Regions from separate parts of the Micromonospora humida genome, predicted to be linked through region 2. Evidence: riboswitches for the same ligand, from Rfam matches in the RefSeq annotation. Region 2 holds a riboswitch; each other region holds the start of a gene.
What was found. A riboswitch is a leader RNA that binds a small molecule or an ion and turns the genes downstream of it on or off. The one in region 2 is predicted to bind cobalamin.
Positions count from the first base shown of each region.

Region 1 (5,873 bases), 750 kb from region 2:
CGTCGGCGTGCTGCTGACCCGCCAACCAGTCCGCGCCCCGGCGGGCGGCGTCGGAAGCGCCGGCGGCACCGGAGTCAGCGGCAGCCAGCAACGCCTGCACGGCCATCGCCGTGGAATCGACGTCGAGGGTCGCGCCCGGCTGCTCGTCGCAGGACGGCGACGGGCCGTCCGCGGTGTCCGGGTAGAGCCGGAAGCCGCCGGCGGCGCACTGCTGCCGGACGAGGAAGTCGACGGTGTCCTGCGGCAGGTCACCGCTGCGGGCCAGACCCAGCACCGCGAAGGACTGGTCGAAGGTGTTGCTGGCGTCCGGTCCACTGTCGGCCGTGGTGCGACTGGTGATCCGTCCCCGCTGGTGACCGGCGTCCGCCCCGGCCAGCAGGGACAGCGTCACCGCCCGCAGGTCGTACCCGCCGAAGTCGGTGGGGTCGGCGCCGGCGGCGGACGCGACGTAGAGCAGCTTCGCGGTCGCCCCGCCGTCGGTGAACCCCTCGATGCCCCAGTCGTCGTAGCTGTTGTAGGACCGGACGTGCGCCGCGACCTGCCCGGTCGCCGCCTGACGCGTCGGCGCGGACCCGCTGGTGGCGGACATCGCGATGATGCCGTCGATGGTCAGACCCCAGTCCTGACCACCGAACGGCCCAGGCAGCGTGCCGTCGGTGAACTCACCGGCCAACCACGAGGTGGCGTCACGCGCGGCGGCGGCATCAGCCGGGGCGGGTGCGGCCACCCCGGCCAGGGGCACCGCGGCCGTGACGACGGTCGTCGCCACGATCGCGCTGAGGCCGGTGGCGAGACGCCGGGACAAAAGCATGGGATTGCCTTTCGCAGAGCGGTCGGTGAGGCCTCCGGAACACACCCCCGGGCACGTCACCCCGCTCCGCATGCTGCGGTGAGCGGGGTGAACGGACCGTCGACGGCAGCCCGGACCTCACCCTGTAGACCTCGACAGTGGAAGCCGCTCGTCCCGGGCGGGGCATTCCGGCTCGCGAGAGGACCCCTCGCTCACGGTTGCGGGTCAGCGCCGGCTTCTACCGGCTTCCCCCCACACGGGACGTATGCAGTTGTGTACCCGGCGCACCGGATGCCGACACGGTACCGCCCTGGCGTCGCAGGACGCCAGGGCGGCCGCCGACAGCCGACGCGCCGGTCACAGCAGGGATGCCGTCAGGATCAGGGAACAGCGATGCTCGGCGCTGCGCCCGCCCCGAACGACCAGCCCTCGACACTGCCCGGAGCCGGGTTGTAGCTGCTCGCGCCCGAGGAACTGTAGGACCACGACCCGCCCGCCGGGGCATGCCAGTACGACCAGTAGGCGGTCGCCGGCGGCGTGTTGACACACGGCTCGGTCGCGGAGGTGGGCTTGCCGTTGATCCGGCAGACGAACGCCAGACCCCAGCGCGAGGTGCCGGTCACCGTGAAACCGGCCCCCTGCAGGGCGGCCACCCCGGTGGCCGGGTCGCCCAGGGCACACGCGACCTGCACGCCCCCGCCGAGCGCGGCGAAGTCGACCACGACGGTGACCCCTGTGGTGCCGGTGCAGGCGGCGGCGTGCGCCGCCTGCGGCGCGGGCTCCACGGCGGTCAGGGCGACGGCGGCGACGGCAGCGGCCACCAGCCCGGCCAGCCGCACGCGGACGATGGATTGGAGACGGAACACGTGTCCTCCCGGGTTCAGGTCGGCGCGACAGGTCATGGACAGGTGAGGACCGGTGCGCCGGAACCGGCGGCCGCAGCGGAGAGCGTGGCGTAGCCGTCGCCGGTCAGGCCCAGGACGGCCTGGCCGGTGGCGCGGGTGGCGGTGGCCGGGTCGAAGGTGCCGCCGTCGAAGTCGACCGCGCCCCGGTCGGCCGGCGCTGCGCCGCAACCCACCTGCAGGCCGACCAGGTACGCCCGTGCCCGCAACCAGGCCAACGGCCGGTGGCCGGCGCGCAGCGCCTGCGCGGCGAGCCCGGTGCTGTTGGCGTTCGGGACGCCCGACGAGTCGGCGAAGCTGCCGTTGGCGCCCTGCACCGACACCAGCCAGTGCAGCCCGGCGGCAGCGTCGGCTGGGCGGCCCGCCGCCTGGAGCGCCTGCACCGCCAGTGCGGTGGCGTCCACATCGGAGGTACACACCGGCTGAGCGGGCAGCAGCGGGTATCCGCCGTCCGGGCAGCGGGTCCCGGCCAGCCAGATGGCGGCGGTCGCGGGCACACCGTGCGCCGTGCGGTCCAGGGCGAGGATCGCGAAGGACTGGCTGAACGCATTGCTGTAGTTGCCGTACGCGGACCGGTCGGTGAACCGGCCACTGGGCGATTCCAGGCCCCGCAACCGGGCGATCAGGTCGACACCGCCGACGTCGGTCGGGTCGCCCCCGCGAACCTGCACGGCGAGGGCGAGCTTCGCGGTCGCACCGGCGTACGCCTCGGTGCCGCCGTCACCGACGTAACCGTCGCGGATGTCCGGTCGGGTGACCCAGTCCAGTGCCTGCGCGCCGAAGTCGTCGGCGACACCGGCGGCGGCGAAGGCGAACACCGTGTCGAGGGTCAACCCCTGGTCGGGGTAGGCGACGCCGTCGAAGACCACCTCGAATCGTTCACCGTCGACGAGTTGCCGCGCGAGCCAGCCGGCGGCGGCCCCGGCCCGGTCGACGCCGGGGTGCGCGGGTGCGGCGGTCGCAGGTGTGGCGAGGGTGAGAGCGGCGAGTACGCCGCAGAACAGGGCGAGCAGGCGGTGCCGGCTCAGGCGGACGACCATCGGAAGCGCCTTTCCGGCCCGGCGGTCGTCAGAACCCGGACGATCGCCACCGGCAGGCAGGATCGACCGGCCTCCGACCCGTGGGCCACGACGGGTGGGGAACGGAAAACCACGCGTGCGGCGGGTATTCGGGCTCGCCGTCAGGGGTGTCTGCCACCTCGACGACCTACCGTTGCGGGCCAGCGCCGGACTTCGACCGGACTTCCCCCACGCACACACGTTGATGGAGTTGTCGCGACAGTCTGATCGCCCTCGACAGTGGATGTCAATGCGCCATCGCGCGAACACGCTTGGTGATAACCGGCGTTGCGGCGTCCTCTACGGACGACAAGCGCCGTACCCCCACCAGCCGACACGAATGCGGTCAGCACCGGCACATTGACTCACCGCATCGCCCCCGGTGCGCAACGCCGCGGCCCGAAGCACCGCCGCATCGGGACCCGACGCGATATCGTGACACCGCAGTCGGTCCGCCACGCCACCACGTGGCGGCGCAAGAGGGAACCCGGTGCGAGACCGGGACTGCCCCGCAGCGGTGAGTGGGAACGACCGCCGTCATCAGCACTGGGCCCGCACGGCCTGGGAAGCGACGGCCGGTAGGCCTGAGCACGACGCCCACGAGTCCGAAGACCTGCCCGCTGCCCACGTGCACCCGCACGCGGAGAGCTCGGCGACCTTCGAGGGCGGGTCGACCATCGCCGACAGCACGACATCCGGTGCTGCCTGCGACCGCACCGCTCCCAGCCGAGTTCGACGACTCGGCACAAGGAGACCCCGATGCAAGCGCCACCAGCACAACGACCCCGTCCGTCAACGTACGGTGCCGTGACCCCCGGCACCGTCGGCATGCCAGCCGAACGGAACGGCCAGTGACTAGGCCCGCCGCACCACGTCGCATCAGAATCGATGACGAAGATGTCGTCGTCCTCCCGGCAGCGGACTACGAACGTCTCGCCTCCACGCGACGGCAACTCGGCGCACGCGAAGCGCGAAACCGCAGCCTGACCGACCAGGTGAACACCCTGAGCACACTGCTGGCCGACATCCGGCGCATCGTCGACTCGACGCCGCAGTGCTGTGCGACCCACCGCGACGCCGACAGCCGGATCCGTGACCTGCTAGATGCCCAGCGGATCCCGCGACCGCAGGGCTCGCCCACACCGACGCCATGAACCACCGCGACACCCACCCGGACGCCGCCCGGCACGCGACGGCATCATCCTGGGCCGCCCGATCCTGCCGGGCATGGGGTTCGCGCGAACGACTCATCCGCTCCGGGCGGACCCCAGGGGGAGTCCGCCCGGACCGGCCCGTTCAGCTCGCGCGGACCTCGGCGGCAGCCGCGACGAGGTGTCGGAGGGACGCCTCGACCTCGGCATAGGTGCGGGTCTTCAGACCACAGTCCGGGTTGACCCACAGCCGTCGGGCGGGCACGGCCGCAACGGCCCGACGGAGCGCGTCGACCACCTCGTGGTGCGGTGGGACGCGGGGCGAGTGGATGTCCCACACCCCGGGGCCGACCCCCCGGCGATAGCCGATCGCGGCAAGGTCGTCGAGGATCTCCATCTTCGAACGCGACGCCTCGATGCTGGTGACGTCCGCGTCGAGCGCGTCGATGGCGGTGATCACCTCACCGAACTCGCTGTAGCACAGGTGGGTGTGTATCTGGGTGTCGTCGGCGACGCCGCCGGTGGCCAGCCGGAACGCGCCGACCGCCCAGTCCAGGTACACCTTCTGGTCGGCCCGACGTAACGGCAGGGTCTCCCGCAGGGCAGGCTCGTCGACCTGAATGATCCGGATACCGGCGGCCTCCAGGTCGCGGCACTCGTCGCGCAGCGCGAGCGCCACCTGGTCGGCGGTGTCGGCCAATGGCTGGTCGGTCCGGACGAACGACCAGGCCAGGATGGTGACCGGCCCGGTGAGCATGCCCTTGACCGGACGGTCGGTCAGCGACTGGGCATAGGTGGACCACGCGACGGTCATCGGTGCCCGGCGGGCCACGTCGCCGTGGATGATCGGCGGGCGGACGCAACGGGACCCGTAGGACTGCACCCAGCCGTGCGTGGTGGCGGCGAAACCGTCGAGTTGTTCGCCGAAGTACTGGACCATGTCGTTGCGTTCCGGCTCACCGTGCACCAGCACATCCAGGCCCAGCCGCTCCTGCAACCGGATGACCTGCTCCACCTCGGCGCGCATTCGCTGCGTGTAGCCGGCGTCGTCGAGGGTGCCGGCGCGGTGCGCGGCACGGGCCCGGCGCAGCTCGGCGGTCTGCGGGAACGAACCGATCGTGGTGGTCGGCAGGTCCGGCAGCCCCAGCCGTTCCTGCTGGCGGGCGGCCCGCCCGGCGTAGTCGCCACGGTGCCGGTCGGTGGGGCGCAGCGCCGCCAACCGGCCGCGCACGTCGTCGTGCCGCCACGCCGGCGGGGCGGGCGGCAACGGGGCCGGCAGGCTGGTGGTGCCGTCGCGCAGCGCACGCCCGAGCAGGACCACCTCGTCGACCTTCTGCCGGGCGAACGCGAGCCGCGCGGACAACTCCGGGTCGAGGGAGGTCTCGGCCGACAGATCGACCGGCACGTGCAGCAGCGAACAGGACGTGGACACCGCCACGTGATCGGCCAGCCCGGCGACCGTGGCACCGGCGGCGACGGCCGCCCGCAGATCCGTGCGCCAGATGTTGCGCCCGTCGACCAGGCCGGCGACGACGGTCGTGCCGCGCAGGGGACCGGCGGCGGCGAGCCGGCGCAGGTTGCCCGCACCGGCGACCAGGTCCAGGCCGATCGCCTCGACCGGGGTGTCCAGCAACGCCGGCAGCGCGTCGCCGAGGTCACCGAAATAGGTGGCGACGAAGATCCGGGGACGGTGGGGCAGCTCCCCGAGACGCCGGTAGGCGTGCCGCAGGCCGTCGATCTCGGCCGTGGTGCGGTCCGCGACGTAGGCGGGTTCGTCCAGTTGGACCCAGGCCACGCCCGCGTCGGCCAGGGTGGTGAGGATCCGGGCGTACGTGTCGACCAGGTCGTCGAGCCGGGCGAACGGATTGTCGCCCTTGGCCAGCAGCAGGAAGGTGGCCGGACCCACCAGCACCGGCCGGGTGGTGATGCCCAGGTCACGTGCCTGCGCATACTCGCTCAGCGCCTTCGCCGG
Region 1 covers NZ_JAFEUC010000001.1:877,011-882,883, reverse strand. Annotated here, with positions in the region: gene JQX11_RS03615 (prenyltransferase/squalene oxidase repeat-containing protein) at 1-811, opposite strand, end outside; gene JQX11_RS03610 (SCO2322-related protein) at 1,171-1,692, opposite strand; gene JQX11_RS03605 (peptidase) at 1,689-2,732, opposite strand; cobalamin riboswitch at 2,835-2,963, opposite strand; cobalamin riboswitch at 3,182-3,385, shown strand; gene JQX11_RS03600 (hypothetical protein) at 3,602-3,904, shown strand; gene metE (5-methyltetrahydropteroyltriglutamate--homocysteine S-methyltransferase) at 4,047-5,873, opposite strand, start outside.
Region 1: linked by a shared signal. The riboswitch ahead of JQX11_RS03605 (peptidase) and the one ahead of cobN (cobaltochelatase subunit CobN) in region 2 are both predicted to bind cobalamin.

Region 2 (5,873 bases):
GCCTCGACCACCTCGACGAGGCGCAGACCATCGCCCCGGTGGTCTGCGTGCAGAACAACTACGCGCTGGACAACCGCGGCGACCAGGACGCCATGGTCCGCGAGTGTGGTGCCCGGGGTATCGCCTACGTGCCGTTCTTCTCCCTGACCGGCGGCAACCGCGAAGGCGGGGCCCGCACCGACCACGGCGCGGCCGTACACGCCGTCGCCCGCGCCCACGACGCCACCCCGCAGCAGGTACGCCTCGCCTGGACGCTGCACCAGGGCCCGCACGTACTGGCCATCCCCGGCACCGGTGACCCGGCCCACCTCGCCGAGAACGTCGCGGCCGCCGCGCTGCGACTCACCCCCGACGAACTGGCCGCCCTCGACCGGCGGTGAACGGGCCGCTCAGCCGGCTGTCACCGGGTTCGCAGCGCCCTTCCAGGTGGGGGTGCTCCACTGGAGGGACGCCGAGGAGAGGACGGGCAGATGGGCTGGTTCAGCCGACGGACCCGGGCTGACGAGGGCATCCCGACGAAGCTCGACCGGGAGGCCACCCGGGACGACCTGACCGCGCTGGCGGACTTCGTGGCCGCCCACCGGGGGGTGGAGTTCTATCTCGAACCCGAGACGACCGCCACCGACACCACGGTGGTGGCGATCGCGCACGACGGGGAGTGGATCCGCCGCCGTACCGGCTCCCCACGTACGGCGGCGAAGCTGGCCCACCGGCACGCGGTGCCCCTCTACGAGGCGGCGAAGACCGGATACCCGGAGCGGATGCGGGCCTGGAACCGGGCCCACCCCGAGCGTCGCCTCCGCTGACCCCGCAGCCGCGCGTGCGGCGTGGCGGGGTGGTGGCCCCCGTGGGATGTCGGCCCGTGGGATGTGGGTCCGTGGGATGTGGGTCCGTGGGGGTGCGGCCACGGCGGCGGGTGCGACCGCCGGCCGCCCCGGTCGCCTGCCACTGCGGGGCAGGGGTGTGGGGGTATGTCGTCGCGGGCCCTTTCGAGCTGATGACGGCGACGGATCGGCCCCGCCGGGTGGGACGACCCGTACCGCCAGGTCGGGGGTGGCCGGGGTGGCGCGGCACCGGATGGGCCTGTGACCGGAGGGCCTGCGGCACCGGAGGGGGCGGCCCCGCGGCACCGGGCCGGGGCCGCCGCCCTCAGGCTGCCCCGGCCCCGGCGTGTCGGGGGGCCCTACCCGGCGCGCCAACCGTCCGGTCAGGTCGGCCGTGCCGGTCCCGAGTCGTTGACATCATCAGCTCGACAGCGTGCGAGAGAGGTGTCCCGACCGACCAGGGCCGTGCCGCCCGGATCAGCTCCGTGCCGCCCAGTTCCGCGCCGTCGCGGGGCCGGTGGCCGCCGTTGACCTCGGGGTGAGGAGTGTGGCAGCATTCGCGGCCTGACGGCAGTGAAGGAAGTCGGTGCGATTCCGACGCGGTCCCGCCACTGTCACCGGGGAGCGATCCCCCCTCGTGGGTCACGACCGTGCGTGCACGGTTGGAAGGCCGGGGGTGAGCGTCGATCCGGGAGCCAGGATACTTCGGCCGTCGGAGAACCCCAGGGCGTGGACACCCGAGGAGGACCCGATGACGCACAGCGTCACTGCCGACCCGATCACGGTCGGTGATTTCCGCATCACCGTCGAGCCCGCGCCGCCGCGCGCTCCCACCTCTCCCACCGTCGCCGGCCGTCGCCGGGGCGGTCGGCCTGCCACGTACCGCTGACGGCCGGTCCGGGTGCCCCGCCGCCGGCGGGGTACGTCGGACCTCCGCCGCCGCTGACCGGCGTCCCTCCCGCCCCGCTCGGCCCGGCCCCGTGGTCGAGCCGGACGTCACTCTCCGGAGCCGAACGTGCGCATCCTGCTGCTGTCCACCGCCGACACCGATCTGCTCGCCGCCCGCGCCAGCGCCGCCGACTACCGTCTCGCCAACCCCACCCGGGTCGACGTGGCCGCCGTGCCGGCCCTGCTCGACGGTGTCGACCTGGCCGTCGTACGGCTGCTCGGCGGGCGGCAGGCGTGGCCGGACGGCCTCGCGGCGGTGCTCGGCTCCGGCGTCCCCACGATCGTGCTCGGCGGCGAGGCGGTGCCCGACGCGGAGCTGATGGCGGCCTCCACGGTGGCCTCCGGGGTGGCCACCGAAGCGCTGTCCTACCTGGTCGAAGGGGGCGCGGACAACCTCGCCCAGCTCGCCCGGTTCCTCTCCGACACCGTCCTGCTCACCGGTGAGGGCTTCGACCCGCCCACCCCCACCCCGCCCTACGGCATCCTCGACCACCACCGCCCGTCCACCCCGGTCGACGGGGCGGACCCGGTGGCCGGACCGGCCGGGCGGCAGGACGGCGGCGGGCGGCCCACGGTGGGGATCGTGTTCTACCGGGCGCACGCGCTGGCCGGCAACACCGGTTTCGTGCAGACCCTGGCCGACGCGGTCGACGCGGCCGGCGGCGAACCGCTGCCGATCTTCTGCGGATCGCTGCGCGGGCTCACCCCCGGCGACGGGCCGCTGGACCTCTTCGCCCGCTGCGACGCGCTCGTCGTCACCGTCCTCGCCGCCGGGGGGACGGTCGCCGCCGACGCCTCCGGCGGGGGCGACGAGGACGCCTGGGACGTCGGCGCGCTCGCCGCCCTCGACGTGCCGGTGATCCAGGCGCTCTGCCTGACCAGCACCCGGGAGCAGTGGGCGGCCAGCGACGCCGGGCTGTCCCCGCTGGACGCGGCCATGCAGGTGGCCATCCCCGAGTTCGACGGTCGGATCGTCACCGTGCCGTTCTCGTTCAAGCGGATCGACGCCGACGGGCTGTCGGTCTACGCCGCCGACGCCGAGCGGGCCGCCCGGGTCGCCGGGATCGCCGTCCGGCAGGCCCGGCTGCGCCACCTGCCCAACGCCACGAAGCGGGTGGCGGTCGTGCTCAGCTCCTACCCGACGAAGCACTCCCGGGTCGGCAACGCCGTCGGCCTGGACACCCCCGCCTCGGCGGTCCGGCTGCTCGCCGCCCTCGCCGACGCCGGATACCACCTCGGCGACGCGCCGCCCCCCACCGACGGGGACGCGCTGATCCACGCGTTGATCGCCGCCGGGGGCCACGACGTCGAGTGGCTCACCCCGGAACAGTTGGCCGCCGCCGAGGCCCGGGTGCCGGGGGACACCTACCGGCGCTGGTTCGACCAGGTGCCGGTCGACCTGCGGGACCGGATGCGGGAACACTGGGGTGAGCCACCCGGCCAGCTCTACACCGACGACGGGGACATCGTCCTGGCCGGGCTGCGGTTCGGCAATGTCACCCTGCTGATCCAGCCGCCGCGCGGCTTCGGCGAGAACCCGATCGCCATCTACCACGACCCCGACCTGCCACCCAGCCATCACTATCTGGCCGCCTACCGGTGGCTGGCTGCGCCGGTCGCCGACGGCGGCTTCGGCGCGGACGCGGTGGTGCACCTCGGTAAACACGGCACCCTGGAATGGCTGCCCGGTAAGGGACTCGGCCTGGCCGCCGACTGCGCCCCCGACGCCGTCCTCGGTGACCTGCCGCTGGTCTACCCGTTCATCGTCAACGACCCCGGCGAGGGCACCCAGGCCAAGCGGCGGGCGCACGCCGTCGTGGTCGACCACCTGGTGCCCCCGATGGCCCGCGCCGAGACCTACGGCGAACTGGCGAAACTCGAACAGCTGCTGGACGAGTACGCCACCGTGCAGGCCCTCGACCCGGCGAAGGTGCCGGTGGTCCGGGGGCAGATCTGGGAGTTGGTGCGCGCCGCCGAACTCCACCACGACCTGCACACCGAGGCGATGCCCGCCGCCGACGACTTCGACGACTTCGTGCTGCACCTCGACGGCTACCTGTGCGAGGTCAAGGACGTGCAGATCCGCGACGGGCTGCACATCCTGGCCGGGGTGCCCACCGGTGAGGCCCGGGTCAACCTCGTCCTGGCCGTGCTACGCGCACCGCAGGTGTGGGGCGGCAGCCGGGCGCTGCCCGGCCTGCGGCAGGCCCTCGCCGCCGGCTACGGCCTGGACGAGCAGGCGCTGCTCGCCGAGCCCGGGGCGCGGGTGGCGGTGCCGACGGCGTTGACCGACGTCGTGGACGGGCCGGCGGTCACCGCCGCCGACGCGGTGGACCTGATCGAGGGGCTGGCCCGGCGGCTCGTCCTCGGCATGGAGACCCTCGGCTGGGATCCGGACCGAGCCGACCCGGTGGTCGCGGAGGTGACCGGTGGGTCCTGCCCCGACGCCGCCGAGGTGCTGCGGTTCGCCGCCCGTGAGGTGGTGCCCCGTCTGGACCGCACCACCGACGAGATCACCCACACCCTCGGCGCGCTCGACGGCCGGTTCGTGCCGCCCGGACCCTCCGGGTCGCCCACCCGGGGGCTGGTCAACGTGCTGCCCACCGGCCGCAACTTCTACTCCGTCGACCCGAAGGCGATCCCCAGCCGCAACGCCTGGGACGTCGGGGTCGCGCTGGCCGACTCGCTGCTCGCCCGCTACCTCGCCGACACCGGGGAGTACCCGCGGTCGGTCGGGCTGACCGTGTGGGGCACCAGCGCCATGCGTACCCAGGGCGACGACATCGCCGAGGTGCTGGCCCTGCTCGGCTGCCGGCCGGTGTGGGACGACCGGTCGCGGCGGGTCACCGGCGTCGAGGTGGTGCCGGTGGCGGAACTGGGCCGGCCCCGGGTCGACGTCACGGTCCGCATCTCCGGCTTCTTCCGCGACGCGTTCCCGCATGTCGTCGCCCTCCTCGACGACGCGGTACGGCTGGTCGCCGCCCTCGACGAGCCGGCCGGGGACAACTACCTGCGCGCGCACGTGGCCGCCGACCTCGCCACCCACGGCGACGAGCGGCGGGCCACCGCCCGGATCTTCGGCTCCAAACCCGGGGCGTACGGGGCGGGGCTGCTGCCGCTGATCGACGCCCGCAACTGGCGTACCGACGCCGACCTGGCCGAGGTGTACGCCGTCTGGGGCGGCTACGCCTACGGCCGGGGCCTGGACGGGCGGGAGGCGCGGGCCGACATGGAACGGTCCTTCGCCCGGATCGCGGTGGCGGCGAAGAACCAGGACACCCGCGAGCACGACATCGTCGACTCCGACGACTACTTCCAGTACCACGGCGGGATGGTGGCGATGGTGCGCCACCTCACCGGGGCCGCCCCGGCCGCGTACGTGGGCGATTCGGCGATGCCGCACGACGTGCGCACCCGCACCCTCGGCGAGGAGACCCGGCGGGTGTTCCGGGCCCGGGTGGTCAACCCGAAGTGGATCGCCGCGATGCGCCGGCACGGCTACAAGGGCGCGTTCGAGCTGGCCGCCACCGTGGACTACCTGTTCGGCTACGACGCCACCGCCGGGGTCGTCGACGACTGGATGTACGAGCGCCTCGCCGAGGCGTACCTGTTCGACGGGGCGACCCGGGAGTTCCTGGAGCGGTCCAACCCGTGGGCGCTGCGCGGCATCACCGAACGGCTCCTGGAGGCCGCCGAACGCGGCCTGTGGGCCGCCCCCGACCCCACCACCCTGGACCGCCTCCGGGAGACCTACCTGGCCACCGAGGGCGACCTGGAGGATCTCCAATGAGCGGTTTTCCCTTCTCGGCCGTGCTCGGGATGGACGACATGCGGTTGGCGCTGCTGCTCAACGCGGTCAGCCCGGCGATCGGCGGGGTGCTGGTGCGGGGCGAGAAGGGCACCGCCAAGTCCACCGCCGTCCGCGCCCTCGCCGCCCTGCTCCCGCCGGTGGACCGGGTCGCTGGCTGCCGGTTCGGCTGCGACCCGGCCGCCCCCGACCCGACCTGCCCGGACGGTCCGCACCCGGGTGCCGCCGGGCACGAGGACCCGGCCGCCGCGCCGGTCGAGCGCCGACCCGCCCGGCTGGTGGAGCTGCCGGTC
Region 2 covers NZ_JAFEUC010000001.1:125,285-131,157, reverse strand. Annotated here, with positions in the region: gene JQX11_RS00585 (aldo/keto reductase) at 1-380, shown strand, start outside; gene JQX11_RS00580 (hypothetical protein) at 471-806, shown strand; cobalamin riboswitch at 1,401-1,530, shown strand; gene cobN (cobaltochelatase subunit CobN) at 1,840-5,562, shown strand; gene JQX11_RS00570 (VWA domain-containing protein) at 5,559-5,873, shown strand, end outside.

Region 3 (5,873 bases), 760 kb from region 2:
TCGACCCGAAGCAGCTGCCAGCCGGTCAGGCCCGCCGGCACGTCGGACTCGTCCCGCAGACCCCGGGAGACCTGCTCTATCTGGAGACGGTGGACGCCGAGTGCCGTCAGGCCGACCGGGAGACCGCCACGGCGGCCGGCACCTGCCGCAGCCTGCTCGACCGGCTCGCCCCCGGTCTGCCCGGCGACCGGCACCCCCGTGACCTGTCCGAGGGGCAACGGTTGGCGCTCGTGCTCGCCGTGCAGCTCACCGCCGCCCCACCGGTGGTCCTGCTCGACGAACCGACCCGAGGGCTGGACTATCTCGCCAAGCGGCAGTTCGTCGCCCTGGTTCGCGGGCTGGCCGCCGCCGGCCGGGCGGTGATGGTCGCGACGCACGACGTCGAGCTCGTCGCGACCCTCGCCGACCGGGTGGTCGTGATGGCCGAGGGGGACATCGTGGCCGACGGCACCACGGCCGAGGTCATGCTCGCCTCACCGGCGTTCGCCCCGCAGGTGGCCAAGGTGCTCGCCCCGGCGCCGTGGCTGACGGTCGAGCAGGTCACCGCCGTGCTGGGCCCGGCCCGGGAGCCGGCATGAGCGTGCTGCGGATCGCGCCGCGCACCGCCGTGGTGCTGGCCCTCGCCTCCGCCGCCGCGTTGGCCACCTTCACCTGGCCGTTCTTCATTCCCGCGCATCCCGAGAGCACCGCTCGCACGGGTGAGGCCCCGCTGGTCTTCCTCGTCATGCTGCCGGTGCTGGTGGCGCTCGTGCTGGCCGAACTCAGCTCCGGTGGCATCGACAGCAAGGCCCTGGCCATGCTCGGTGTGCTCGCCGCGGTCAACGCCGCGCTGCGTCCCCTGGGCGCCGGCACCGCGGGCATCGAAACCGTGTTCTTCCTGCTCGTCCTCGCTGGTCGGGTCTTCGGGCCGGGTTTCGGGTTCCTCCTCGGTTCGACGTCGCTGTTCGCCTCCGCGCTGCTCACCGCCGGGGTGGGTCCGTGGTTGCCGTTCCAGATGCTGTGCGCCTCCTGGGTGGGTCTCGGTGCCGGTCTGCTCCCTACGCGGTTACGCGGCCGGGCCGAGGTGGCTGTCCTGGCCGGCTACGGTGCGTTCGCCGCCTACGGCTACGGCCTACTGATGAACCTGTGGTTCTGGCCGTTCAGCCTTGGCGCGGACACTCAACTCTCCTACGTCGCCGGTGCGCCGGTGCTGGACAATCTGCACCGCTTCGCGGTGTTCACGGCTGTCACCTCGACGTTCGGTTGGGACACCGGGCGGGCGATCACCACGGCGGTGGCGGTCGTGCTGGCCGGCCCGGCGGTGCTGGCCGCCCTGCGGCGCGCCGCCCGGCGGGCCGCGTTCGACGCCCCGGTCACCTTCGCCGCGCCCGCGCCGCAGCCGGCACCGTCAACGGCCACGCCGCGACCCGAAACGCCGGTGGCGGCACCGCAGGACGTGCCGGGTCCCGCCGTAGGCGTGGCCCCGCCTGCCCGCCGAGGGCTGGATGAGCCACCCGCCACCGCCGAGGAGGGCGGGCAGGGAGGTGGGTCACATCAGGCCCCGCAGCGGCCGGCGGACTGACCGGTCGCGGATAGGCTGCTTCGTGGCGCTGGTTCGCCCGGACGTTCGTCACGCCTGGGCGTCGTAAGAGGGAACCCGGTGGGAATCCGGGACTGCCCCGCAGCGGTGAGTGGGAACGACCGCCGTCATCAGCACTGGGCCGCACGGCCTGGGAAGCGACGGCCAGTAGGAGATCCGGGATCCGGATCACGCCCACGAGTCCGAAGACCTGCCCGCGCTGCGCATCCACGAGGTGGGTGCGCTGCCGTCGACCTCGCGGGCGGGTCGGGCGGGTGATGCGCTGCGGCGTGTCCTCGACGTGCGTGCCGGCTGGTCGGTCGGTGTGCTTCCCGAGGACGGATGAACCATGCACGAGAGCACCACACTCACCGGCCGGCCCCCGTCGGCGTCACGGCTGACCCTGTCGCAGATCATGGACCAGCACCACACCAACCTGATGGGCACCGTCCACGGCGGTCGGATACTCAACCTCATCGACTCCGTCGCCGGAGTGGTCGCCGCCCGACACTCCGACGGGCCGGCGGTCACCGCCGCCATCGACGAGACCGCCTTCCTGCGGGCCGTACGCGTCGGCGACGTCGTGCACGTCGACGCCCGGATCACCTGGGCCGGCCGCAGCTCGATGGAGGTCGCCGTCAAGGTCAGCGCGGACCGTTGGGACCGGGCGGTGCCGCCGGTCGACGTGGCCACCGCCCACCTGGTGATGGTCGCCGTCGACGACGACGGTCAACCGCGCGCTGTACCGCCACTGTTGCCGGAGACCGATGGTGACCGGCGTCGTTACCGGGAGGCGCAAATCCGGCGGGAGCACCGGCTCGCTCTCCGGCGGGCGTTGCTCGACGGCGCAGAGGAGGGCTGAGTGGTGCTCGGACTGTCCGCGGCCACCCTGGCCGGCTACCTTGCCGCCATCGCCGTCCTCATGATCACTCCCGGGCCGGACATGATGTTCGTCCTGGCCAACGCCACCCGCTACGGCACCCGGGCCGGCGCGGTCGCCGCGCTCGGGGTCGCGGCCGGGGAGGCGGTACATGTGGCGGCGGTGGTCGGTGGCCTCGCCGCCGTGGTCTCCGCCTCGCCGGTGTTGTTCGCCGCGATCCGCTGGGCCGGGGCGGCCTATCTGATCTTCCTCGGGATTCGGGCCCTACGCGACGGCAGGGCGACGGCCGCCACCACGGCGGAGCGGAACAGCCGCGGTGGCGGGGCATTCCTCCGCGGGTTGGTGACCAATCTCCTCAACCCCAAGATGATCCTGTTCAGCGTGGCTTTCCTGCCGCAGTTCGTCAGCCCGGCGACCGGTAACGTCACGGCACAGTTGGTGCTCCTCGGTGCGATCTTCGTCGCGATACAACTCACCGTCGATGTCACTCTCGGCGCCGGGGCGGGCAGGTTCGCCGGCCGGGTGACCGACGGTCGGTGGTCGCGGCGGATCAGCCGGATCTGCGCGGTGGCCTTCATCGCCCTGGGTGTCCGCCTGGCCACCAGCGGATGACCGCGCTGTCCCACGGCTGGCCCCGGATCGGCGGCCCGCCGTGGCCCGGCCGGCGCTGCGCGGGGTCCCCATGCCCGTCGGGCGACACGGGGACCCCGCTGTCAGGCCGCAGCCGGCCGTGGTTGACCGGCGGTGTTCGCCACCACTACACCTCCGCCGCCGTCATCGCCGATGGCACGGCCCCGCCTGCCGGGGATCCGGTGGCCGACTACGTCCCCACCGGCCGGCCGGGCCACCGTCTCCCCCACGTCTGGCTCGACCCGGAACAGACCCGGTCCACCCTCGACCTGGTCGCAGGCGACGGTTTCATCCTGCTCGCCGGCCCGACGCGGCCTGGGCCTCGACTGCGGCCGAGCAGCAGAAGGTCGGGTTTCCACTGACCGTCCACCACCTCAACCGTGATGTCGCCATCTGCGCGAACGGTCTTCCTCGACCAGTGCGGCCTGCACGACACCGGTGGCCTTCTGGTGCGACCGGACGGCCACATCGCCTGGCACACCCCCACACGCCACCCGACGGCCTCCCCACCATGATGAACATCGTGCGATAGCCGCTGAAGGCCAGCGAAGGCACGCCCAGCAGGAGGAGATGAACGATGCGACAGCATGTACCGGGACGGATCGCCCTGGCGTTGCTCGCGGGAGCGGCGGTCGGGATCGCGCCGGTCGGCCCGGCGCAGGCGCACGTCTCGGTAAGCCCCGCCCAGGCCGCGCCAGGTGGATTCACCACCCTGACGTTCCGGGTGCCCAACGAGCGCGCCGAAGCGGCGACGACGAGCGTGCGCATCGTGATGCCCGAGGCCACGCCCATCACCTCGGCTGCGGTTCACAAGCTGGCCGGGTGGCGGGCTACCGTCGAGGACGGCCCACTCACCGCGCCGGTCAAGGTCGGCTCGGCAACGGTGACCGAGGCGATCACCTCGGTGACCTGGACGGCGGCAACCGCCGAGGACGCCATCGACGGCAACCAGTTCCAGGAGTTCAGTGTCTCCGTGGGCCCGTTGCCCACCACCGGCGACCGCATCGTGTTCAAGGCGCTCCAGACGTACGCCGACGGCGTCATCTCCCGATGGATCGAGGAACCCCAGGCGGGCGGGCCCGAGCCGGAAAACCCCGCCATTGTCCTGCGCCTGACCGAGGCGGCGGCCAGCGGTGTCGATGAACACGGGATGCCGATCACTGCGGCCCCACCGACGGCCGTCGGCGACCGCCCGGCCGGAGTCGCGTTGGCCGTCGCCGTGGCCGGTGTCGTCCTCGGTGCGGCGGCGTTGCTTTTAGGTCTGCTCAACCGGACCCTCGGTAAGCCACGTCGGTAGCCCGACCACCTACACATTCGGAGGTAGTCGGATGCCGCCGGCATCGGGTTCCCACCTTGTGATGAATAGTCGCCCGCTGACAAACATAAAGCGGTCACGGCGGGAATGCACAGACCCGTTCTAACGTGAACAGCGACGTCCGACGAATGGAGGCCCATATGGCAGCCGACGGCCTGGTTCATGTGCTCACCTTGTGCGGCAACTGCAACTGTGGATGCCCGGAGCTGTACATCGACCCCGCAGCGCCCGCCGAGCAGCGGGTCGTCATCACCGATGATTTCGGTAACGCGATCCGACTCAGCGGCGGCCAGCTCAGCGACATCGTCGGACTCGCCCGCTCGGGCGCGCTGGACGACGTGGCCTCCGCCTAGATTGACCTCCGACATCCCCGGCACCCGATGCTGGGTGATGAGCCACCGCCCCTCGGACACCGCCGACAGCCGGTCGCCAGGTCCCCGCCGGACTGTACTCGATCCGATCTCCGGCAGGCCCTGGCTCACCGGCTGGTGGCCGCAGCGGGCTTTTCACCAGATCGACGTTCCGGGCTTCCGGATGGTCCTGCTCGGTCCCTGTCCCCTGTCGCCACGGCTGCTCACTGAGCAGGCCAATCAGGCCGTGCGGCGTCATGCGTTCGGCGCGCTGGCCCGACTCCCCGGCAGCTACCTCACCTTCGTCCGCGCGCCGTACGGCACGTACGTTGCCGGCGATGTGGCGGGAGTCTGCCGGCTCTGGCTCGATGACGGGACCGCCGGCACCAGACCCGGGCCCACCGCGGTACTCCTGCCCGAGGCTACCGGGGCACTGCTGTACGACGACGGGGCAGTTCGCCACGAGCGGTACTGGACGCCACCCGTTGCCGAGGCGCCGGCAACCATCACGGGTCCGCTCGTCGCGCACCGGCTACGGATGGCAGTGCGCTGCCGACTCGACCTGCTCGGGTCCGGCCTGCAGCACTCGGGCCGCGTCGCCCGCCGGCTCGCCGGGGGCGAAGCGGTCGGCGTGAGCACGTCGATGCTGCTCTCTCCCACCGGGCTGGACGAAATCCTCGGACCCGCGCCGACGCCGCACCGTACGGTCTGGCGGAACGGCACGGCAGATCGTCTCCGGCTCGCCCGTGCCCAGTCATCTCCCTCCTCCGGGTCGGATGACTTGTGCGTGCACCGCCCCCTTCTCGACGCGCATGTGCTGGAGGCCGCCCTCGCCACCCGAGAACGCGACGTCCGGCGCGGCACATTGCGTCGCGAGACGATGCTGGTTCTCGATCAGATGTCGAGCGAATGACCGCGTTCTGCTGAACCGCGCCGCCCTTTCCCGCGTACCATGGTGCGGAGCCGGGACACACCACCGCAGGACCATCCGCGGTGCGTCACCCAGGGTCGACACCAGGGCAGGGTGCCGCCCGTTCTCCGCCGTACATCGTGCGGATCCGGCTGATCGAAAGAGGTCATCGTGCAATCCACGTACCAGGTTCGGGGTATGACCTGCGGGCACTGCGCCCAGTCCGTCAC
Region 3 covers NZ_JAFEUC010000001.1:886,714-892,586, forward strand. Annotated here, with positions in the region: gene JQX11_RS03630 (ABC transporter ATP-binding protein) at 1-578, shown strand, start outside; gene JQX11_RS03635 (ECF transporter S component) at 575-1,561, shown strand; cobalamin riboswitch at 1,574-1,791, shown strand; gene JQX11_RS03640 (acyl-CoA thioesterase) at 1,908-2,420, shown strand; gene JQX11_RS03645 (LysE family translocator) at 2,421-3,050, shown strand; gene JQX11_RS03650 (YcnI family copper-binding membrane protein) at 3,646-4,365, shown strand; gene JQX11_RS03655 (hypothetical protein) at 4,524-4,736, shown strand; gene JQX11_RS03660 (hypothetical protein) at 4,738-5,646, shown strand; gene JQX11_RS03665 (heavy-metal-associated domain-containing protein) at 5,812-5,873, shown strand, end outside.
Region 3: linked by a shared signal. The riboswitch ahead of JQX11_RS03640 (acyl-CoA thioesterase) and the one ahead of cobN (cobaltochelatase subunit CobN) in region 2 are both predicted to bind cobalamin.